DNA from 4 places in the Nocardioides asiaticus genome. Region 1 is predicted to be linked to each of the others. Evidence: predicted binding sites of a transcription regulator. Region 1 holds the regulator's gene; each other region holds the start of a gene.
What was found. Region 1 encodes LexA, which represses DNA repair genes until DNA is damaged. Its sites were predicted from a motif close to TCGAACANNTGTTCGA; they were not measured.
Positions count from the first base shown of each region.

Region 2: ABLE53_RS23925 (DUF222 domain-containing protein) is a predicted target of LexA. The motif match lies at 1,733-1,748, and genes of this name have one in related genera.
Region 3: ABLE53_RS04630 (HNH endonuclease signature motif containing protein) is a predicted target of LexA. The motif match lies at 2,212-2,227, and genes of this name have one in related genera.
Region 4: ABLE53_RS07395 (HNH endonuclease signature motif containing protein) is a predicted target of LexA. The motif match lies at 2,061-2,076, and genes of this name have one in related genera.

Region 1 is NZ_JBDZDM010000001.1:1,167,336-1,171,456, reverse strand. It holds gene ABLE53_RS05685 (alkaline phosphatase D family protein) at 116-1,798, opposite strand; gene lexA (transcriptional repressor LexA) at 1,908-2,669, opposite strand; gene ABLE53_RS05675 (LysM peptidoglycan-binding domain-containing protein) at 2,930-3,289, shown strand; gene ABLE53_RS05670 (hypothetical protein) at 3,613-4,121, shown strand, end outside.
Region 2 is NZ_JBDZDM010000008.1:132,835-136,955, reverse strand. It holds gene ABLE53_RS23935 (GNAT family N-acetyltransferase) at 1-331, opposite strand, end outside; gene ABLE53_RS23930 (HNH endonuclease signature motif containing protein) at 351-578, opposite strand; gene ABLE53_RS23925 (DUF222 domain-containing protein) at 628-1,569, opposite strand; gene ABLE53_RS23920 (YdeI/OmpD-associated family protein) at 1,779-2,240, opposite strand; gene ribH (6,7-dimethyl-8-ribityllumazine synthase) at 2,291-2,773, opposite strand; gene ABLE53_RS23910 (bifunctional 3,4-dihydroxy-2-butanone-4-phosphate synthase/GTP cyclohydrolase II) at 2,770-4,050, opposite strand; gene ABLE53_RS23905 (riboflavin synthase) at 4,047-4,121, opposite strand, start outside.
Region 3 is NZ_JBDZDM010000001.1:944,031-948,151, forward strand. It holds gene ABLE53_RS04615 (class I adenylate-forming enzyme family protein) at 1-1,295, shown strand, start outside; gene ABLE53_RS04620 (MmcQ/YjbR family DNA-binding protein) at 1,349-1,726, opposite strand; gene ABLE53_RS04625 (hypothetical protein) at 1,773-2,102, opposite strand; gene ABLE53_RS04630 (HNH endonuclease signature motif containing protein) at 2,239-3,468, shown strand; gene ABLE53_RS04635 (Type 1 glutamine amidotransferase-like domain-containing protein) at 3,520-4,121, shown strand, end outside.
Region 4 is NZ_JBDZDM010000002.1:342,464-346,584, forward strand. It holds gene ABLE53_RS07390 (amidohydrolase) at 1-773, shown strand, start outside; gene ABLE53_RS07395 (HNH endonuclease signature motif containing protein) at 805-2,049, opposite strand; gene ABLE53_RS07400 (MerR family transcriptional regulator) at 2,258-2,626, opposite strand; gene ABLE53_RS07405 (MFS transporter) at 2,759-3,940, shown strand; gene ABLE53_RS07410 (SGNH/GDSL hydrolase family protein) at 3,918-4,121, opposite strand, start outside.

The sequences.
Region 1 (4,121 bases):
TCGCCGCTGGTCCCCTGGTCCCGCACTGTGCCCCCGCTGAAGTCGCTCGATCCTGCACAGACTAGCCGGTGGGCAGCGGGAGGTTGGGAGCCTTTCGGCCCTGGTGTCGGCGGGTTCAGCGGACGGGCGCGTCGACCCGGTGGACCCGCCCACTGCCGCGGGTGGTCGCCCACGACGTCGACCAGCTGACGCCGGCGTTCTTGTCGGCCCGGTCGCCGATGACGTACCAGTCCATCTGCGCCCGCTGTCTGGTCACGTCGAGGATCGAGTAGCCGTGGTCGTCGAAGTCGAGGTAGCGCACGTGCCGGTTGGCACCCATGATGGCTGTCTCCACGGCCCGGCTCGTCGTGTGCGCCGGGGTGCCGGTGATGTCCTTGAGGTTGCTCGAGGTGACCGAGGTGCCGACGAACTCGACCCCGGCGGTGCCGCCCAGCGGATAGATCGCGGAGTCGTAGGGCAGGTCGCACGCCCACCCCGAGTGGATGTCGCCGGTGATGAAGACGACGTCCTCGATCCTGTGGGTGCGGATGTGGTCGAAGAGCTCGGTCCGGTCGGCGGTGTAGCCGTCCCACTGGTCGACGTTGTAGGCGACCCCGTTGTCGGGGAGCAGGCCGGTGACGTCGTTGACCGGACCGATCACGTCCTTCGGCAGCGCGGCGAACGTGACCGGAGCGATCATGACCGGGTTGCCGACCACCTTCCAGGTCGTGGGCGCGTTCCTGAGGCCGGACTTGAGCCAGCTCAGCTGGTCGGTGCCGGTGATCGTGCGGTCCGGGTCGTCGACGGCGGCCAGCCCGTCGGTCGTCTGGTCGACCTGCTTGGAGCGGTAGGAGCGCAGGTCGAGCATGCTCAGCTCGAGCACCGTGCCGAACCTGAAGCGCCGGTAGATCCGGTCGTTCAGGTGGCTCTGGTCGAGGGCGGCGGTCCCGTCGAGGCGCACCGGCATCCATTCGTCGTACGCCTTGTGGGCGTGGGTCTTGCGCGCCTTCCAGTCGTACTCGCCCGGGCTGTTGTTCTCCGCCCCGTTGCGCCACTGGTCGTTGGCGACCTCGTGGTCGTCCCAGGTGACGATCCACGGGAAGCGGGCGTGGAGATCGGCGAGGTCGGGGTCGCGCTTGTACTGCGCGTGCCGGATCCGGTAGTCGGCCAGGGTGTGGACCTCGTGGGCCGGCTGGTGCTTGCGGATGTCGATGTCGTCGGGCCCGTAGCCGTACTCGCCCGGGCCGTACTCGTAGAAGTAGTCGCCGAGGTGGACGATCGCGTGCAGGTCGGTGCGCTTCGCGAGGTGGCGGTACGCCGAGAACCAGCCGGCCTGCAGGTTGGCGCAGGACACGACGCCGAACCGGATCCGGCCGGGGGTCGCCGTCGGTGCGGGCGCGGTGCGGGTGCGGCCGACCCGGCTGTGCTGGCCGGCGTACGAGAAGCGGTAGTTGTACGCCGTCGCGGGCCTCAGCCCGGTGACGTCGAGCTTGACCGTGTGGTCGCGCCACGGGCCGGTCGTGAACGTGCCGTGCTTCACGACGGTCTTGAAGGTCGGCGAGGTGGAGACCTGCCAGCCGACCTTGACGTGCGGGCCCCTGCCCGAGCCCGGCCTGCTGGCGGCGGTCGGCGTCACCCGGGTCCAGATGACGACGGCGTGGGGGAGCGGGTCGCCAGAGGCGACGCCGTGCTGGAAGTGTCGGAGCGCGGCTGCGGCGTCGGCGTACGGCGCCGGGAGGACGGCCGCCCCGACGCCCGCCAGGCCCGCGCCGAGGCCGCCGGCGAGCAGGCGGCGGCGGTCGAGGGGAGTGTGGGTCACGCTCGGAGAACGACGCAGCCGCCGGCGCGTGACGCGCCGGCGGCTGTTGTTCACCCATCGTTGGTCGAGCCCGGACACGAAGTGGCCGGTGTCGAGACCAAGAGAGTCGTCAGAGGCTCCGCAGGACCGCGGTGACCTTGCCGAGGATGGTGGCGTGCGTGCCGTCGATCGGGTCGTAGGCCGGGTTGTGCGGCAGCAGCCAGACCTTGCCGTCCTTGCGCTGAAGGGTCTTGACCGTCGCCTCGCCGTCGATCATCGCGGCGACGATCTCGCCGTTCTCCGCCGTCGGCTGCTGGCGCACGACCACGAAGTCGCCGTCGCAGATCGCCGCGTCGACCATGGAGTCGCCGGAGACGTGCAGGAGGTAGAGCGTGCCGTCGCCGACGAGCTGCTTCGGCAGCGGGAAGACGTCCTCGACCCGCTCCTCGGCGAGGATCGGGCCGCCGGCGGCGATCCGGCCGACGACCGGGACGAGGGTCGCCTCCGGGTTGGCGTCGCCGATGCCGGTCTCGTCGTAGGCCGTCTCCTCGGCCGCCGAGATCGACTTGCGGGCCGCGAGGACCTCGGGCAGGAACACCTCGAGTGCCCGCGGCCGGTGCGGGTCGCGCTTGATGAAGCCCTTCTGCTCGAGCACCTTCAGCTGGTGGGCGACGCTGCTGGTGCTCGTCAGGCCCACCGCCGAGCCGATCTCGCGCATGCTCGGCGGGTAGCCCCGCTTCTCGATGCAGTCGCGCAGGTGAGCCAGGATGCGCTGCTGGCGCGGGGTCAGCCCGGTGGCGTCGGGCGGGCCGTCGGGAAGCTCGCTCACGGCGGTCGTGGACCGCTTGGCGGAGGTGGACGCCGGGGTCGGCTCCTTGGTCGGCTTGGTCATGTGCCCACGGTAGACCGGGCCGTTGCCGACTTCAAACATCTGTTCGAAGCGTGTCGCGATCTGTGGACAACGGGCGGTTCGAACATTTTTTCGGCCCGGGCCCTTGATCTCGTTCGAACAGGTGATCTACTCTCGATCACGTGTTCGATCGAATGCGTGATCGAACGGACGCGATCCGGCGCTCGTCCCGAACTGTCGGTGGCCGTCTGTAGACATCTCGTCGAGCGCACCAGCCACCCCACTTCCCCAGGAGACCGGCGATGACCACGACCACCCTCGACCAGTTCATGGCCCCGGCCCGGCCCGTGGATCGGGCGCCGCGGCGCGGCTCGAGCGTGCGGCTGACCCGCCGCGGCCGCGTGGTGGTGTTCCTCGTCGCCCTCGGTCTGCTGCTCGCGGCGGGGTTCCTCGGCGCCGGCCTCTCCGGCGCCGCCCAGGAGAAGGGCAACGCTGTCCCGACCCACACCGTCGTCGTCGAGCCCGGCGACACGCTCTGGGATCTCGCCTCCGACGCCGCCGACGGCGGCAGCGTCCGCGACATGGAGCAGCAGATCAAGGACCTCAACGGGCTCGACTCCGGCATGCTCGCCGCCGGCCAGTCGCTGCGCATCCCGAACTGACCACACCGCCGGGCTGCCTCCGTCGCCGCTCGGCCACAGACGGCCGTCAGCTGATTCGACCCCGGCTGGCGGCACCTACAGGGGAAGAGAAAGAGGGGCGGGGCGGGAGGACCAGCGTCCGACCGCCCCGCCCCGGCTTTGCAGACGTCATACGTCCCGCGGCGCGCAGTGTCCCCGTCCGTATGACGTTGTTCCTACGTCATACGGGCGGCCACCGCACCGCGAGCCATGCGTCGTCCACACCAGGGGCTCGCGTCGCTGCCCTCCACAGACCGGGTCGACGCAGGCGCGGGCGGTCGGTGGAGTCTTCGATCGTCGTACGCATGACCAAGCCACTCAGCACGCAGAAGCAGGTCGAGCTCGAGCTCGGGATGCTCAAGGAGCGACAGTCGTACGTCGTGTCGCGGCCCCAGCTCTATGCCGCCGGTGTGACTCGCGGCGAGATTCGGCATCACGTGCGGATGGGTCGCTGGCAGCTCATCGGCGACCAGAGCGTGTGCCTCCACAACGGTCCGATCTCCTGGGAGGGCCATTGCTGGGCGGCTGTGTTCCAGGGCGGGCCGCGGGCCTGCCTCGATGGGGCGGCTGCGCTGATCGCCAGCGGCCTGGAGCGGTACGACGAGGAGCGGATCCGTGTCTCGGTGCCGCGCGGCACACGGATCCGGCGTACGCCGCTCTACGACATCCGGCAGACACGCCGCTGGTCGGCCGACGACGTCGTGGAGATCGGGATACCTCGCACCAGACCCGCCATCGCGGCCGTGCGGGCAGCGCTGTGGGCACGGAGCGATCGGCAGGCGGCGTACGTCGTGAGCATCGCCGTCCAACAGGG
Region 2 (4,121 bases), on a different contig from region 1:
GTGACTCCGGAGGCGTCGCACGCGGCATCGTCCGCGACCGCGCCAACCGGGCGTATGACTCGCGGGGCGCCACCGAGCACCAGCCGACGAGCTCCGCACCGTCGTAGGCGAGCACGCCGACCGGCGTACCCCTCCCGACCAGGTCGCGCAGGACTGCCTCGCGCTCGCCGGCGTCGACGTGCCGTCGACCGGTGACCCGGTAGGGCGTGCAGAAGCAGTAGTGCGGGCCACCGCGGGCTGTGAACAGCTGGACGAGGTCCGGCCAGGTCTCGGTGGTGACCGGGCGGACGGTCGTGGTCCCGGAGACATGTGAGCGCAGCTCATCCCCCACCCGGCGAGCGTAGCGCTGCTCACGTCCGCAGGATGATGCGGTAGCGGCCGTCGGGTCGCCGCTCGGCCTGGTAGCGAGGGTCGTGGATGCGCTGATGGTGGTAGCGGCAGAACAAGATCCCGTTCTCGATCGAGGTCGCGCCGCCCTCGGACCAGGTTTCGAGGTGGTGTACGTCGGCCCAGGTGCCGAGCACGTCGCACCCCTCCGCGCGGCAGGTGCGGTCACGGAGCCGGATCGCCTTTCGCATCACCGGCGTGTGGAGCCGCGCCTTGCGGCCGACGTCGAGGATCTCGCTCTCACCGCCGAGGACGACCGGGATGATCCCGGCCTCGCAGGCCAGCCGGCGGGCCTCGGCCGCGGTCAGGGCGTCGCCCCCCGAGCCCGAGGGAGGCGGTGGCGAGCTCGGCACGCAGCTGGTCGAGCGTCATCATCACGAAGAGGGTGGTCGCATCGCCGCCGTGGTGTGGCAGGAGGTCGACGTCGAGCCGCTCGAGCAGGTCACGGAGCGCCTGGCCGAGCAGCCGGTCGTACGGCGCACGCCGGCCGTCGGCCTCGAGCGCCTGCTTGCGGGGCTGGGCGAAGGCCTCCAGGCAGGTGCGCAGGCGGACACCGACCGCGTCGGGCACCGTCGCGCTGATCCGCGTCGTGCCGTCGCCCTGCGGCCTGATCGTGAGCGACGTACGCCGCGCGGCGTCCTGCTCCTCCTGGGCCAGCAGGAGCGCCTCCGCAGCCTCGCCGTCATCCTGACCGACCACGGCCTGGAGGCGTCGGCCGAGCACGGCCAGCCGCCGCGGGTCGAGACTCTTCGCCTCGGCCACCATCAGCTCCTCCGCCTCGACCCGCTGGGCGGTCGTGAGCGTGTCGGCCACCCGGTCGAGTGCGGAGGCGATGACCCGCGCCTGCTCGAGGCTGACCCTCCCCTCGGCGAGCGCCTCGGACAGCAGCAGCCAGCGCTCGAGGGCCTCCGCGAGGCGACCGTCGCTGCGGGCCGCTCGCCCGTCCACGGGCAGCGACGCCGCCAGCCAGCCGGCGACGTCGCGAGCTCCGTCGCGCTCCGCGAGATCACCCGCCGAGGCCATCACCCGCAGCCGCAGCGCCGCCAGCTCCGCCTCCGCGGCCACCAGCTCGCGCAGCACCTCTGCCTTCTCCCCGGTACGCAGATAGACCGGCTGCGCGTCGCGGACCCCGGCCAGCGCCGCACGCACCGCGTGCACAGCCTCGATAAGCGCAGCGGCCACGACACACCTCCTGACGCATGGAGAAGCAGACTCGACATGCGACGTACGGAGGCCCGCGCCCGCGCGGACTATTGCAAAACCGATCCGTCTCGGTCGGGGCTTCGACGGCTGCTCGCCTGCTCAGCGCATCAGGCCGACACCTCACCCGACAACCTTAGACTAATCGTACTCGTGTTCGATTCGATACGCAATCGGTTCTCCACCAGAACTCAGGAGCGCGTGCGACCTTCGCGGATCATCTCGAGCGCCTGGGCGACGCGGCGATCCCTGGTCTCGTCCTTCTTCGCCTCCGCCACCCAGCGGGCGAACTCCTTGCGGTGGGTGAACGCCAGCCCGTCGTACGCCGCCTTGGCCGGCGGGTCCGCCGCCAGGGCCGCGGCGAGCGCGGGCGGGACCTCGACCTCACGAGGCGCCTGGTCGAGGGCGAGGGACACCTCGACGGTCTCGCCGGCCTCGACGCCGACCTCAGCGCGAACCGCCTTGTTCAGCCCCATCAGGAACTCCCCGCCCATCCGGGCGACCCGCAGCCGCACGGCGTGGCCGTTGATGGCGGCCACGACGGGGAACGTCTTCGCGCCTTCGCCGACCGTCGCCACCTGGTCGTCGTCGAGCACCACCGCGGCCGCGGGGCCGCGCTTCTGCAGCGTCGTCGTGAACGTGGTCGTCCCCATGGGCCGCAACGTAGCGGCGCGGGCATGCGCCCGCCACCGCATTCACGGCGTCAGTAAGGCCGGGAGGCCCGTCTCAGTGCGACGGCGGTGGCGAGCGCGGCCGCGGCGGCCTCGTAGCCCTTGTCCTCGTGCGATCCCTCGAGCCCGGCCCGGTCGAGCGCCTGCTGCTCGTCGTCACAGGTGAGTACGCCGAAGCCGACGGGGGTGAGGTGGTCGAGCGCGACCCGGTTGAGGCCGTCGGTGGCCGCGCGGCAGACGTAGTCGAAGTGCGGCGTGCCGCCGCGGATGACGACACCGAGGGCCACGATCGCGTCGTACCCGCCCTTCGCCAGCGTCGCCGCAGCGACCGGGAGCTCGAACGTGCCCGGTACGCGGACCACGACGGGCTCCTCGACCTTGTGGTCGTCGAACGCCCGCCGGGCGCCGGCGAGCAGGCCGTCCATGACCTGCTCGTGCCAGCTCGCGGCCACCACCGCGACGCGGAGGTCGTGGCAGTCGGCGGGCTCGGGCTTCGGGGCTCCGGATCCGCTCACTGGTCAGCTCCTTCGGTGAGGTCGGCAATCGCCAGGTCGGGCAGGACGTGGCCCATCCGATCACGCTTGGTGAGCAGGTAGGCGAGGTTGTGGTCGTTCGGCCGCGGGGTGAGCGGGACCCGCTCGGCGACGGGTACGCCGTAGTCCTCGAGGTGCTCGACCTTCTCCGGGTTGTTGGTGAGGAGCCGGACCGAGGCGACCCTGAGGTCGCGCAGGATCTGGCTCGCCGCGCCGTAGTGGCGGGCGTCGGCGGGCAGCCCGAGGTCGAGGTTGGCGTCGACCGTGTCGCGGCCGCCGTCCTGCAGCTGGTAGGCCTGCAGCTTCGCGACCAGCCCGATCCCGCGGCCCTCGTGGCCGCGCAGGTAGACGACGATCCCGCGGCCCTCCTTCACGATCCGCTCCATCGCCTCGTCCAGCTGCGGGCCGCAGTCGCAGCGCCGGCTGCCGAAGACGTCGCCCGTGAGGCACTCGCTGTGCACCCGGGTGAGCACGCCCTCGCCGCCGGAGACGTCCCCGTGGACCAGGGCGACGTGCTCCGAGGCGTCGTCGGCGAGCGTGTAGCCGTACGCCGTGAAGTCGCCGTACGCCGTGGGGAGGCGGGTCTCGGCGCGCCGCTCGACGAGCACCTCGGTGCGACGCCGGTAGCGGACGAGGTCCTCGATGGAGATCATCGCCAGTCCGTGCTCGTCGGCGAACTCCCGCAGCTCGGGCGCGCGCTTCATGGTGCCGTCGTCGTTGACGATCTCGACGAGGACGCCGGCCGGGGTGAGCCCGGCCAGCCGGGCCAGGTCGACGGCGGCCTCGGTGTGGCCGCGGCGTACGAGCACCCCGCCCTCGCGGTAGCGCAGCGGGAAGACGTGGCCCGGTCGGGTCAGCTCCCACGGCTCGGTGGCGCTGTCGGCGAGGGTCCGGGCGGTGTGGGCGCGGTCGGCGGCGGAGATGCCGGTGGTCACGCCGTCGCGCGCGTCCACGCTCACGGTGTAGGCGGTGCGGAGCTTGTCCCGGTTGTGGGGAGTCATCAGCGGGATCTCGAGCCGGTCGAGCATGTCGCCCGGCATCGGCACGCAGATGACGCCGCTGGAGTGGCGGATGGTGAAGGCCATCAGCTCCGGCGTGGCCCTCGCGGCGGCGAAGATGAGGTCGCCCTCGTTCTCACGGCCCTCGTCGTCGACCACCACGACCGCCTTCCCGGCCGCGACGTCGGCGATCGCCCGCTCGACGCTGTCGAGCTTCACTCCCCCATAAGAGGTCGGCCCGTGCTGGGTCGGCGAGGTCATGACCGGTCCCCCCGATCCTGTCCAGCCCGATCCTGTCCAGCCCGATCCTGTCCAGCCCGATCCTGTCCAGC
Region 3 (4,121 bases), 220 kb from region 1:
CGTCCCTCGACGAGATCTGCCCCGGCTGGGAGGCGGGCGCCGACCTCGCTTCGGCGACGGTCCCGCATCTGCGCCGGGTCGTCCTGGTGGGCACCGGCGCCCGACCCGGTGCCCTGGATCTCGCCGGCCTGGTCGAGCTGGGCCGGCACGCCGGAGAGGGAACCGTACGCGCGCTGGAGGACGGCATCGACCCGGACTCGCCGTGCGACGTCGTCTTCACCTCCGGCACCTCCGGGCATCCGCTCGGTGCGGTGCTGACCCACGACATGGTGCTGCGGAGCGGCTACGGATCGGCGTACCACCGCGGATTCGACGACGGCTGGCGGATCGCCTTCTCGCTGCCGATGTACCACGTGTTCGGCTACGTGGAGGGCATGGTCGCAGCGATGTACGCCGGCGGCGCGATCGCCCCGCACGCGGTGTTCAACCCGCGCAGCATGCTGACGACGATCCAGCAGCACAACATCCACGAGGTGCTCTTCGTACCGACGATGTCGATCGCCGTCGTGGAGGAGGCGATGCGGCGCGACTACGACACCGCCAGCCTGGAGTCCGTGTTCTCGGCGGCTGCGGCCGCGCCGGTGCGGCTGTGGCAGCAGATCGAGAAGGTCCTCGGGCCGCGGCAGGTCTTCACCGGCTACGGCCAGACGGAGGTGTCGGCCGCCACGGCGCTGACCCTGCCCGGCGACCCTCTCGAGGTCGTCTCGGCGACCGTCGGCCGGATGAAGCTCGGCGGGAGCGCCGCCCTGCCCGGCATGGACGGCGCACTGGCGGCGTACCGCACGGTCGACCCGTTCACCGGCGCAGTCCTCCCCGAGGGCACCGAGGGCGAGCTGTCGGTGCGCGGCCCGATCGTCACCCGGGAGTACTTCGGCGACCCCGAGCGCACCGCCGCGATGATCGACGCCGAGGGCTGGCTGCGCACCGGTGACCTGGGGCGAGTGCGCGCCGACGGCTATCTGGAGCTGAGCGGCCGCAGCGGAGAGCTCTTCAAGGTCGGCGGCGAGCTGGTCGCGCCGACCGAGGTCGAACACGTCATCACCGCCCACCCCGCCGTCGAGCAGGCGTACGTCGCCGGCATGCCCGATGCACGGCTCGGCGAGGTGGGATGGGCATGGGTCGTACGCGCTGAGGAGGCCTCGGTCGACGAGGACGAGCTGGTCCGCCACTGCCGCCGCCACCTGGCCGGGTTCAAGGTGCCTCGGCGGATGCTCTTCGTCTCTGCCGAGAATCTGCCGAAGACGACGACGGGCAAGATCCAGAAGTACCGCCTCGTCGGTGACGCGTCCGACTGACCACGGCCCGTCGGTGGGACTCCGCCGCGATCCCCGGCCCAGGTCGCGCGATCTCAGCCAGCCAGCCCGGGGCGGCTGACCCGCGCGACCAGCTTCTGGGGCGCCTGCAGGCAATAGGAGTCGGTGACCAGCTCGCCCACCTCCTCCCAGTCGGTGTCCTCGTCGAGAAGCATGCCGACGACGTTGGCGCCCCAACCGGCCCGGAAGTACGGCGCGCCGAGGTGCTCGAACGCCATCACCTCGTCGGGCTCGGCGCGGAACGTGATCCGGAACAGCTGGTCCTCTCCCCCGAAGACGTGGGCGACCGTCGCGGGGCCGACCCGCCACCGCACGCCGACCCAGGCGTCCTCCTCGAGCAGATCCGGGAGGTGGGCGACCAGGTCGGCGATGCGGCGGACCATCTCGGGCGGAACCGGCGGACGCTCGGGCATGATCAGCAATCTGCCACACGGGGCGGACAGTTCCCACGCGCCTGTTTCAACCGCGCACCCCGCGGCGGGCCAGCCAGGAGTCGGTGAGGATCTCGGTCAGCTCCTGTTCGTCGAGCCGGTCCAGCCAGGCCCACACGGACACCTTCACCTTGAAGGTGTCGATCCTGGCGAAGGTGTCGGTCCGGCCCGCGAGCATCTCCTGCGTGGCGAGGTCCATGGTCCAGAACTGCAGGATCTCCCGGCCGTCGTCGTCCCAGCGCAGGCGTGCGAAGGGGTGTCGCCCGATGTCGTACGTCGGCGAGCCCTCGTGGGCCAGGCCCGCCCTCGCACCGGCGAGCGTGCTCGCGATCCGCTCCACGTCCGTCCACGTGGCCATGCAGTCAGTATCCCGCTCGCGCCTTCAGCGCGTCTTGATCGTGCTTGCTCACTCGCGCGACCGGGGATTGTCGGTGGCTGGCGCTAGCTTTGGGAACACCAGATCGAAACCGGTCTCGTGTTCGAGGAGGTGTGTCATGGCCGAGCTGACGCCGGTGCCGGCGGTGCTCGCCTCGGTGCGACACGCCCGCCGCGAGATCGCCCGCGCCGCCCACCTCACCGGACTGTTCCCGCGCCCCGACGAGGTCGAGGCGACACTGCGGGAGCTGGCCGCCCTCGAGGCCCAGACCACCGCCCTCCGGCTGCGGCTCATGGCGTCGGCCGGACCGGTCGCCGCATCCACCGGCGCCCGAGATGTGGGCGCCTGGTGGGCCGACGCCCTGCGCGCCGACCACCGCGCCGCTCGCGCCGACCTCAAGCTCGCCCGCGCGCTGGACCGCTACGAGGTGCTGGCCGCCGCGCTGGCCGAGGGCACCGTCTCGGTCGAGCAGGCGAGGGTGATCGCTCGCGCGCTCGACGCGCTGCCCGACGACCTCGCCCCCGGCGAGGTGTCGAAGGCGGAGGCGGTGATGGTCGACGAGGCAGCACGGCTCGACCCGGCCCGACTCCGCACGGTCGGGGCCCACCTGCTCGAGGTCCTCGACCCCCAACGCGCCGAGGAGGTCCTCGGCAAGAGACTGCTCGCCGAGGAGGAGAGGGCCAACCGGCGGACCTCCCTGACCATCACCGACCCCGGCGACGGGACGATGTTCCTGCGAGCCCGGCTGCCCAGGGCGACCGGGGTCCGGTTGAGGACCTACCTCGACGCCTTCACCCAACCCCGACTCGCCCAGCTCGCCGAACGCGGCAAGACGATCCCCTACGACCGGCTCCTCGGCCACGCGTTCGGGCAGCTCCTCGAACGGATCGACCCCGACACCCTGCCCCACCACGGCGGCGACGCCACCACCCTCATCGTCACAATCCCGGTCGACCAGCTCAACAGCGAGCTGGGTTCGGCATCCATCGGCAGCGACGGCGAGATCTCCGCCGCCGAGGCCCGCCGACTCGCCTGCACCGCCGGCATCATCCCCGCCGTCCTCGACACCCACAGCGAGGTATTGGACCTCGGCCGCAAAACCCGGCTCTTCACCCCCGCCCAACGCAAAGCCCTCCGGATCAGATACCCGACCTGCGCGGTCGAGGGCTGCGAGGTCCCCGCCCCCTGGACCGACGCCCACCACCTCCACCCCTGGGCACTGGGCGGCCTGTCCGACTTGAGCAACGCCGTCCTCTTCTGCCGACACCACCACCGACTCGCCCACAACCCGGCTTACGCGCCGACCCGACACCCCGACGGCAGCATCAGATTCCACAGGAGGACGTGAGAGCCCCGCGGCTCCGACCCGTTGTCGGTGGGTGTCGGCAGAATCGGCGCCATGCGCATGCTGCTGACCTCCGCCGGGCTCGCCAACGACCACCTCGAGGGCGCCTTGGCGGACCTGCTCGGGAAGCCGTACGCCGAGGTGAAGGTCGCCGCCGTGCTCACCGCCTCGCTCGGCCAGCCGGGCGAGCACGGGTGGCTGGTCGACTCTCTCGTCGAGCTCCGCGACCTCGGCTGGTCCGCGCTGGACCTGCTCGACCTCAACGGCCCGCCGCGGGACCTGGTGGCCGAGCGGCTCCGGGGCGCCGACGTCCTGTGGGTCACCGGCGGCAACCAGTTCCACCTGGCGATGAGCATCGTCCGCAACGGCTTCGCCGACCTGTTCCGCGAGCTCCTGGAGGAGAAGGTCTACGTCGGCACGAGCGCGGGGTCGATGATCTTCAGCAAGCGCTTCGACGAGCGCGTAGCCGACCTACTCGGCGACCTGCCCGACCTGAGGCTGCTCGGGGCCGACACGATCGAGCCGCCGTTCGGCCTGTTCGAGTGGTACATCAAGCCGCATCTCAACGCGCCGTACTTCCCCCAGCGCGACGGAGCCTGGGCCGACCGCCTCGCCGCGCAGGCCGACTTCCCGCTCTACCTGCTCGACGACGGTTC
Region 4 (4,121 bases), on a different contig from region 1:
GCACCGGCGACCCGGTGCCCGACGTGGAGTCGGGCGGTCGGCTCACCGTCGGGCCGCTCAAGATCATCAGCGACGGCTCGCTCGGCACGCGGACGGCATGGTGCTGTGAGGCGTACGCCGAGCCCGGCCCCGACGGCGCGCCCTCCTACGGAGCGCCCAACCAGTCCCCCGACGAGCTGCACGACCTGCTCGCACGCGCGACCGGCGCCGGGCTCGAGGTGGCGACCCACGCGATCGGGGACCGGGCCGTCGGCGAGGCGCTGGCGGCGTACGCCGCGGCCGGCGCCCGCGGCAGCATCGAGCACGCCCAGCTCATCCGTCACGAGGACGTCAAGGAGCTCGCCCGCCTCGGTCTGCGCGCGTCGGTCCAGCCGGCACACCTGCTCGACGACCGCGACGTCAGCGAGCGGGTGTGGCCCGGCCAGGGGGAGCGGTGCTTCGCATTCCGGTGGATGCTCGATGCGGGCGTCACCCTGGCGCTCGGGTCGGACGCCCCCGTCGCGCCGCTGGATCCGTGGTTGGCCGTCTCCGCCGCCGTACACCGCACCGCCGACGACCGCGACCCCTGGCACCCCGAGCAGGCGATCACGCCGCGCGAGGCCCTCGCCGCCTCCGTCGACGGCGCCGGCACCGTCGACGTCGGCTCCCTCGGCGACCTGGTGGTCCTTGACCGCGACCCGCTCTCCTGCAGCCTCGACGAGCTCCGCACGATGGGCACCTCCGGCTCCGTCGCGCTCACCGTCGTCGGCGGCCGGGTCGTCCACCGCGCCTGAGCCGTACGCCGGTCCGCACTCCGGTCGGCTCTCACGTCCGTCGGTGGAATCTGATGCTGCCGTCGGGGTGTCTCGTCAGGGTGTAAGCCGGGTTGTGGGCGAGTCGGTGGTGGTGGCGGCAGAAGAGGACGGCGTTGCTCAAGTCGGACAGGCCGCCGCCGGCCCAGGGGTGGAGGTGGTGGGCGTCGGTCCAGGGGGCGGGGACCTCGCAGCCGTCGACCGCGCAGGTCGGGTATCTGATCCGGAGTGCTTTGCGTTGGGCGGGGGTGAACAGTCGGGTCTTGCGGCCGAGGTCCAGCACCTCGGAGTGGGTGTCGAGGACGGCGGGGATGATGCCGGCGGTGCAGGCGAGTCGGCGGGCCTCGGCGGCGGAGATCTCGCCGCCATCGGGGCCGTGGCCGGTGCCGATGGTGGCGGTGCCGAGCTCCTTGTTGAGCTGGTTGACGTCGATGGTGACGATGAGGGTGGTGGCGTCGCCGCCGTGGTGGGGCAGGGTGTCGGGGTCGATCCGCTCGAGGAGCTGCCCGAACGCGGTGCCGAGGAGCCGGTCGTAGGGGACGGTCTTGCCGCGTTCGGCGAGCTGGGCGAGTCGGGGTTGGGTGAAGGCGTCGAGGTAGGTCTTCAACCGGACCCCGGTCGCCCTGGGCAGCCGGGCTCGCAGGAACATCGTTCCGTCGCCGGGGTCGGTGATGGTCAGGGAGGTCCGCCGGTGGGCTCTCTCTTCCTCGGCGAGCAGTCTCTTGCCGAGCTCGGTCTCGGCGCGGTGGGGGTCGAGGACCTCGAGCAGGTGGGCGCCGACCGTGCGGAGTCGGGCCGGGTCGAGCCGTGCTGCTTCGTCGACCATCACCGCCTCCGCCTTCGACACCTCGCCGGGGGCGAGGTCGTCGGGCAGCGCGTCGAGCGCGCGAGCGATCACCCTCGCCTGCTCGACCGAGACGGTGCCCTCGGCCAGCGCGGCGGCCAGCACCTCGTAGCGGTCCAGCGCGCGGGCGAGCTTGAGGTCGGCGCGAGCGGCGCGGTGGTCGGCGCGCAGGGCGTCGGCCCACCAGGCGCCCACATCTCGGGCGCCGGTGGATGCGGCGACCGGTCCGGCCGACGCCATGAGCCGCAGCCGGAGGGCGGTGGTCTGGGCCTCGAGGGCGGCCAGCTCCCGCAGTGTCGCCTCGACCTCGTCGGGGCGCGGGAACAGTCCGGTGAGGTGGGCGGCGCGGGCGATCTCGCGGCGGGCGTGTCGCACCGAGGCGAGCACCGCCGGCACCGGCGTCAGCTCGGTCATGACACACCTCCTCGAACACGAGACCGGTTTCGATCTGGTGTTCCCAAAGCTAGCCGCGACCACCGACAGTTCCGGTCCGGCCGTCCACACCGGCCCAGCCGGCCGGCGGGCATGGGCCCAAGCACGCCGGCGGACCCGGATCCTCCTTGCACCCGTGCACGAGGACCATGATGGTGACGCGCGCGGCGCTAGGTACGCCATGAGGGGTTCAGCGCATTGCGGGATCCGCGGCAGCGATGACACTCGCGATGGCATCCCGCGACTCGGTGAGCGCACTGATCGAGCTCTCGATGCGTTGCTGCTCTTCTTCGAGCTGGGCGATCAGGTCTGAGCAGATCGGGGTGAGTCGTCCGGCTCTTTCGACCAGGCACGGCAGTACCTGCCGGATCGTGGCGGTGCTCAGTCCGGCATCGAGCAACTGGCGTACGTGCCGGGCGGCATCCAGGTCCGCCATGCTGTATCGGCGGTAGCCCGAGGCATCACGCGACGGCGCGAGCAGCCCCTGCTCCTCGTAATAGCGCAACAACCGCGCACTCACGCCCGCTTTCGCGCTCGCCTCCGATATCCGCATCCGCATCCCTCGTCCTCACGTCCCAGCGCTTGCCTTCTCACCAATGTCAACGTCGAGCCTGAAAGCGTGAACACCGATCGCACTAGCTCTCTTCCGCTCGTTGATCCAGGCCGTCCACGGTTGGCGCTGACTGCCTTCGTGGTGCTCGTCTTCTGCACGGGCACAGCCGAGTATCTGGTCGCGGGCGTACTGCCGCAGCTGGCACAGAGTCTCTCCGTCTCGGTCGCAACAGCCGGCCAAGCCGTCACCGCCTACGCCATGGGCGTGGCCATCGGTGGGCCCGCAGTCACGGTGCTGACTGCGCGGTTGCCACGCAAAGGGGTCGCGCTGTCGCTCGCGGCCCTGTTCGTCGCCGGCATCGTGCTGACTGCTCTCGCGCCGACGTTCGCGTGGGTGATCGTCGGGCGGGTGCTTTCGGCCTGTAGTCAGGCCACGCTGTTCGCGATCGCGCTGACGACGGCTATCGCGGCCCTGGGAGCAGAACAGACCGGCCGAGCGATCGCGATCGTCAGCTCAGGGCTCACCATCGCGACCGTTCTCGGCGTCCCATTGGGAGCTCTGCTCGGCGGCGACACAAGCTGGCGACGACCTTTCCTGGTGATTGCGCTGCTCGCCCTGATGGGCTTCGCCCTGCTGGCTTCCACGATGCCTCGCCCGTCCCATCCCGGCACCGGGGTGGTCAACGAGATTCGAGCCCTCACGCGCCGCGCTGTCCTCATGGCGGTGCTGACCACTGTGGTCGGATTCGCCGGTGTCAGCACCGTGTTCACCTATCTGGTCCCGCTCCTCACCAAAGTCTCGGGCATCTCGTCGACCTACGTCCCCCCGCTCCTACTCGCCTACGGAGTCGGTGGCTTCATCGGAAACCTCGCGGCCGGACGGCTGGCGGACCTCTCCCTGGGGCGCACCCTGACGGGCGTATTCCTGGTCCTTGCCATCACACTTGGGCTGTTCCCGCTCGCGGCCGTGCATCAAGCCCTCATCGCCGTCCTCGTGATGGTCCTGGGGCTAGTGTCGACCGCCACCATTGCCCCGTTGCAGGCTCTTGTTCTCCGCTACGCCAGCGACGCCCCGACGCTGGCGCTGGCCGTCAATGTGGGTGCCTTCAACCTGGCCAACGCGACCGGTTCTGCCCTCGGAGGCGTAGCCGTGGCAGCGGGTCTGATGCGCAGCACCGGATACCTCGGAGCCGTCCTTTCTCTGGTCGGACTCGGACTTTCCATAGTCGCGCTACGGCAGTCACCGCCCGGCCCGACTCCTCGGAGAAGGAGCGAGCGCGGGCGCGCCGCGGGCAGTTCTACCCGAGCGCGTCGGCGATGAGCCCGGCGACCGCCGTCTGCTCCCGCGGGAACGGATGGAGCGGCTGCGCGTCGGGGGCAGGGGAGGCGCCGTCGATCCACGGGCTCTCGGAGCAGATGTCGTGGCCCTCGCTGGCATCGGAGACGTCGACGTAGGTCGCACCGGCCTTCTCAGCCGCCTCCCGGAGGTAGTCGTTGACCTG